2 regions of the Bacillus sp. FG16 genome follow, and region 1 is predicted to be linked to the other one. Evidence: riboswitches for the same ligand, from Rfam matches in the RefSeq annotation. Region 1 holds a riboswitch; the other holds the start of a gene.
The links. Region 1 has a riboswitch for S-adenosylmethionine ahead of metK (methionine adenosyltransferase). Riboswitches for the same ligand answer to the same signal wherever they lie in the genome.

Region 1 (3,433 bases):
ATAGCTTGCTCTTTTGATAACTTACTGATTGGAGGCAATACGCCAGATGCATCAGCAGTTAAGAAAATAATTGTATTTGGGTGTCCAGCAACACTTGGCAGTACGATATTGTCGATCGCATGCATAGGGTATGCAGCACGAGTATTTTCTGTTAAAGTAGTATCGTTGTAGTCCGCGATACGCGTTTGTTCATTAATGATAACGTTTTCTAAAACAGATCCAAATTTGATTGCATCGAAAATTTGTGGTTCTTTCTCGTGAGAAAGGTTTACACATTTTGCATAGCAACCGCCTTCAATATTGAATACACCGTTATCAGACCAACCGTGTTCATCATCACCGATTAATTTACGGTTCGGATCAGCAGATAAAGTTGTTTTACCTGTTCCAGATAAACCGAAGAATAGTGCTACGTCACCTTCTTCACCTACGTTTGCAGAGCAATGCATAGAAAGAATATCTTGTTCAGGTAGTAAGAAGTTCATAATAGAGAAGATTGATTTTTTCATTTCTCCAGCGTATTCTGTACCACCAATTAGTACAATACGTTTTTCGAATGAAACCATAATGAATGCTTCAGAGTTTGTACCGTCAACAGCTGGATCAGCTTTGAAGTTCGGTGCAGAAACAATTGTGAACCCTGACTCATGAGTTGTTAATTCTTCTTCAGTTGGACGAATGAATAATTGATGTACAAATAAATTGTGCCATGCATATTCATTAATAACTTGAATTGGTAGGCGGTAATTGCGGTCAGCGCCTGCAAATCCTTTGAAGACGAATAACTCTTCTTTTTCTTTTAAGTATTCTAAAACTTTAGTATATAATTTATTAAAATGTTCTTCAGAAATCGGTTGGTTCACAGCTCCCCAAGCAATTTTGTCAGCAACCGATGCTTCTTTCACAATAAATTTATCTTTAGGAGAACGTCCTGTATATTTTCCTGTTGAAGCAGAAACGGCACCAGTAGAAGTTAATTTCCCTTCATTTCGCATTAATACTTTTTCCACTAATTGCGGAACACTTAGTTGAATCTGTGCATTGCTTCCGTTCAATAATTCGTGTAAACCAATTTGGACATTCACAGTACTCATATTTATATACCATCCTTTTCATTTAATGAAATATTTCTCGTAATCCCCAACAAGAGTATAACACAATTATATAAATAATGTATACTATTTATTTCTTTTTGTTTGTGTGAATGCATTATTTCCCTATTAATATTTCATTTCAGGCGTATTGAGAAAAACTTTCAGGAAAATGTGAATATTAATTGACAAATGAATATCATTTCTTTAGTATAGGTTGGGACGGATACTCTCTTATCCCGAGCTGGCGGAGGGACAGGCCCGATGAAGCCCAGCAACCTCACTTGTATTGATAAATACAGGTGAATAGGTGCTAAAACCTGTGCGAGGCTACAGGTCTCGAACGATAAGAGCGAAGGGCAAAAAGCAGTATGCAAGTAGCAAATTAAACCTTTCCTCTATGTAAAGTAGGAAAGGTTTTTCTGTATGCTTGTGTGGGAGAATAAATGTATGTCGCAGTTTGTGGCAAATTAAGGATGAGTTCCGTACAATATATACAATTACTGTAGGGAGGTTTACCACATGACAAAAAAACGTCATCTGTTCACATCTGAGTCTGTAACTGAAGGACATCCAGATAAAATTTGTGACCAAATTTCTGATTCAATTTTAGATGCGATCTTATCAAAAGACGCAAATGCACGTGTAGCTTGTGAAACAACTGTAACAACTGGTTTAGTATTGGTAGCGGGGGAAATTACGACTTCTACTTACGTAGATATTCCGAAAATCGTTCGTGAAACAATTCAAGGCATTGGTTACACACGCGCAAAATACGGATTCGATGCAGAAACTTGTGCTGTTTTAACATCTATCGATGAGCAGTCTGCTGACATCGCTATGGGTGTTGACCAAGCGCTAGAAGCACGCGAAGGTCAAATGACTGACGCTGAGATTGAGGCAATTGGTGCAGGAGACCAAGGTTTAATGTTTGGTTTTGCATGTAATGAAACACAAGAATTAATGCCACTTCCAATCTCGCTTGCTCACAAATTAGCTCGCCGTTTAACTGAAGTACGTAAAGATGATACATTATCATACTTACGTCCAGATGGAAAAACGCAAGTTACAGTTGAGTATGATGAAAATGGTAAACCAGTACGTGTTGATACTATCGTAATTTCTACACAACATCATCCAGATGTTACATGGGAAGAAATCGATCGCGACTTAAAAGAGCACGTAATTAAAGCTGTAGTACCAGCAGAATTAATGGATGGAGAAACGAAATTCTTCATTAATCCAACTGGCCGCTTCGTAATTGGTGGACCACAAGGTGATGCTGGTTTAACAGGACGTAAAATCATCGTTGATACTTACGGTGGATACGCTCGCCACGGTGGCGGTGCATTCTCTGGTAAAGATGCAACAAAAGTTGACCGTTCTGCAGCATATGCAGCTCGTTATGTTGCGAAAAACATCGTAGCAGCTGGTCTTGCTGACAAAGCAGAAGTACAACTTGCATACGCAATCGGTGTAGCACAACCAGTATCAATTTCAGTTGATACATTCGGCACAGGTAAAGTATCTGAAGACGTACTAGTAGAACTAGTTCGTAACAACTTCGATCTTCGCCCAGCTGGTATTATTAAAATGCTAGACTTACGTCGCCCAATTTACAAACAAACAGCAGCTTACGGCCACTTCGGACGTACTGATGTAGATCTTTCATGGGAACGTACAGACAAAGCTGCAGCTTTAAAAGAGCAAGCTGGTCTATAATATATGAAAAAAAGCTTTGCGCGGTGAGCGCAAAGCTTTTTTTATTTCGTTTTACTTACAATTTGAATGCATGAACTACAATATACTTCTCCATCTAGCTCAATATACTTTTTCATATTAGTCATGCCTTTTCATACGTTTTTATTTCCTTTTTACATGATTTAGAAAGGGTGGGTTTCTTCTGGAACATATGCAATCAACCTTTCAATTGACGTGCTTTTCCTGCGCAAAAGGCACTGCTTAGTAAAAATAGTGTCGCGAATATAATGCTTACTAATGTAGCGTATGGAATTGCGCCTTTTAAGGAAAAGCCGACAGTGATTGAAGCGATGAATAAGAGGATAAATGTTGTTGTTAATTTTTTATATAGTTCCATAATATGTAGACCTCCAATTTATTTTTTAGTACAAGTTTTAAAATTGAATTCTATTATGTAGAAAATATAAGGAGTAGCTAAAGATGTGTAGTCTAGGAGTATAAGAAAGTGCACTTTCCTTTTTGTGGGTTAGTATACTTATATTGTATCATGGCGCATGATTGGCTTCATATATAATTGTGTAAAGATATGTATGATAAAATGAAGAAAAGTCTTTAAGAAAGGAAAGATACAAAATGAGTGT
Region 2 (3,433 bases), on a different contig from region 1:
CGATTCCGTTTGACGATTTTTGGATCAATCGCATCTTGCAAACCATCACCAATTGCATTAAATGCGAACATAATGAGTGCAATCATGATTGCCGGGAAAAATAGCTGCCACCATTCTCCGCTCAATAATGTCCCAAGTGCATCATTCGTCATCGTCCCCCAACTTGCCGCTGGTGATTGTACTCCAAGTCCTATAAAGCTTAAAAATGATTCTGAAAAAATAGCTGCTGGAATTGTAAATGATAAATTTACGATAATAATCCCTGTTAAATTCGGAATTAAATGCCCATATATAATTTTCATATGTGATGTACCTAATCGCTCTGCTGCAATAACAAACTCTCGTTGTTTTAAAGACAATACTTGTGCTCGAATGAGACGAGCCATTCCAATCCATCCCGTTAATGCAAGGGCGATAATAATGGTGAAAAGACCTGGTTTCATAACAATTAATAGTAAAATAACAATTAATAAATATGGGATGCCGTATAATACTTCAATTCCTCTTATAATCCACTCATCAATTAACGTTCCAAGGCGATTACGCCCTCTCACATATCCACTAAATCCACCAATTAGTACACCAAGCCCTATATCGAGGGCAGCTGCTACTAATCCAACTGTTAGTGAAATCTTCCCACCAGCCCAAGTACGTGCCCAAATATCTCTCCCTAGATCATCTGTTCCAAACCAATGTTCACTACTCGGCGGTAAATTTGTTGCCTCTTTTACTTGTTCACTCGCAGTAAATGAAGTTAAACTTTCGCCAATAAGCGAGAAAACAATAATTAGCAATAACGTCACTGTTCCTAAAACTGCGATTGGATTCGATATAAACTTACGAAACACTTCTTTCTTTCTGCTAATCGTTTGCTGATTTTTATTTATCGTTAATTCTTTTTTCTCTTCTTTCGTTAATAACTGTTCATTAATTTCATAAGCTCCCATTTAAATATCCCCCCTCCTTATGTAATAGAACGAATACGCGGATCAACAATGCGGTGAATAATATCTGTAATAAAAATACAAGCAATTAATAATGCACTATAGAAAATCGTTGTTCCCATAATCACCGGATAGTCTCGGTTAAAAATACTATCTACGAAATATTTTCCTAGGCCAGGAATTGAAAAGATTTTTTCAATAACGAAAGTCCCTGTTAAAAGTCCAGCCATTAACGGTCCCACAAATGTAAGTACTGGAACAATCGCATTTCGAAGAGCATGTCTTATAATAATCTTCTTAATTGGTATACCTTTTGCTCTTGCTAGCTTAATATAATCACTCTGCAGTACTTCGATCATATTAGAACGAACAAACCTTGTAATAACTGCAATTGGCCCTAACGCTAATGCAAAGGATGGCAATACCGTATGTTCGAATGTTCCCCAAGAGGCTACTGGTAAAAACTCAAATTGGATAGCAAATACTTGTATAAATAGTGGTGCTAAAATAAAACTTGGAATAGAAATACCTAGAATTGCGAGCAAACTCACACTATAGTCAATTACTCTCCCATGATATAGAGCAGCAAATATCCCTGCCGCAATTCCTACCAACAATGAAATAACAAGTGCTTGTAGACCAATAATTGCTGATGGACCAAAGCCAGTTGTTATAATTTCTGATACACCTTGCCCGGTTGATTGAACAGATTCACCAAAATCAAAATGAACTACACCGTCTAAATAAGCAACATATTGATTCCATAACGGTTCATCAAGGTGATACTTCGCTCTCATGTTTTGGATCACTTCTTCAGGAAAGATTTTTGCATCTGATGAAAATGGATCTCCCGGAATAATATGCATAATTAGAAATGTCACTGTCGTAATAACCCATAGTGTGAACACCATAACCGATAATTTTTTAATTACATACACTTCAATAACCCCCTAAACACATGAATTTACTTTGTTTTATGAATGTACTTTTTCCATTACTCCCTTTTCTCTTTTCAGAATACAAAAAGCCTTGATCTTAAAAAATAAGATCAAGGCTTAACAAACAAAGGCCCATCACTTATCTTTCAAGACTTGCTTGCTGGAATTAGCACGGTGTTCCTATTACAGAACCCGCTGCTGAGGTGTCATAGGGCCAGTCCCTCTACCTCTCTGGATAAGTAAATTGCTATATTATTATTTGGTTCAAATTGTATATTTCGAATTATAATTCTGAAAAATTGAAAAGTCAATCAAATTGGATAAATTTAGAAAAATCAGTTTTTAATTCTTTTATCGAAATTACAGTTTTCGGCTTATCATAACAAGAAATGATGTTAAAGGAGTTATAAGATGGATCCCTTACTTCTTGCTACTATAGGATTATCCTTAACTATCGTTATACTTGTCATCATCGGCTTCTATAAACTCTTTATTAAAAAGAAACGTATCACTTCTTTCTTATACCCCTTTCGATAATATTACCGGGCAAACTATTTCCGAATTTCACGAAGAACAGAAAATATTAGTATCCGAGGATGCAGACGGAGATGGTAAGAAGAAAAAATAACCTTGCACAGGCAAGGTTATTTTTTCGTTTCTGCTTGAAAACGTTTATAGTATGTCGATGCTGTTGCAAAATTAATTTCTATATCACGAATCAACGATGAATCTTCTTCTTTAGCTAACTTCTGTAATTTTTTCATCGCTTGTTCCGATTCATTCAAGAAACCAACATATACTTCATGTTCTTGCTCTTTCGACTTCGGCACACGAATTTCTTTACGTATATGATCAATATCTTCTAACATGCTCGTTGTTACCTTTTGCACATCTTCTTTATATGTAGCATTCGTTATTTCCTTACCGCCCTTTTCTTTTGCCACTTCAAATAACTGCAGTGCTTTATTAATTTCTTTATTCATTTTTATATCGTATTTTTCATGTACTGCAAGGTATTCTTTCATCTCTTCTGTTTGTTCAGCAGATTGCTCTACCTTTTCTTTCGTTTCTTTCGTATCTTTATTTCCATTACACCCTGCTAGAAGGAGCATACTTCCCATTACAGCAATACCCAAAACCTTCTTCATCTCTTCTTCTCCTTTTATCTACAGCTATTACTCATTATAGTTTCTTTTATCTCCACTTGTTATTATACCGAGAACGCCCTACTTTTTACACTTAAGACGACATCGTAATATATATACCAACATGTTTGTCACAGTATCGTCACTTTATACAAATAACTTTTGCAATGCTTTACTACATCACCTTACAAAACTGTAAGCACACATAAAGAACAAACCATGCTAGACTTACATATGCATAACGCAAACATATGTAAGTTTTTAAGGAGAATCATCTATGTACAACACAATGCCTTTTATGGGAGAAGATATTCGTGTCCTTATTCGCGAAAAATCACTTCATATCGAAAATACAGAGAGCCTTCGCCGCATATTAAAGAAGAAGCATGCTCCATTTAAGTTAGCT

Region 2: linked by a shared signal. The riboswitch ahead of ACODS7_RS21570 (ABC transporter permease) and the one ahead of metK (methionine adenosyltransferase) in region 1 are both predicted to bind S-adenosylmethionine.

Annotation. Positions count from the first base shown of each region.
Region 1 is NZ_JBMDKC010000065.1:2,563-5,995, forward strand. It holds gene pckA (phosphoenolpyruvate carboxykinase (ATP)) at 1-1,094, opposite strand, end outside; SAM riboswitch class I at 1,323-1,444, shown strand; gene metK (methionine adenosyltransferase) at 1,614-2,813, shown strand; gene ACODS7_RS21260 (hypothetical protein) at 3,010-3,189, opposite strand; gene ACODS7_RS21265 (MogA/MoaB family molybdenum cofactor biosynthesis protein) at 3,426-3,433, shown strand, end outside.
Region 2 is NZ_JBMDKC010000067.1:2,992-6,424, forward strand. It holds gene ACODS7_RS21565 (ABC transporter permease) at 1-947, opposite strand, end outside; gene ACODS7_RS21570 (ABC transporter permease) at 965-1,882, opposite strand; SAM riboswitch class I at 2,019-2,124, opposite strand; partial or broken gene ACODS7_RS21575 (DUF3951 domain-containing protein) at 2,294-2,510, shown strand; gene ACODS7_RS21580 (hypothetical protein) at 2,527-3,030, opposite strand; gene ACODS7_RS21585 (hypothetical protein) at 3,305-3,433, shown strand, end outside.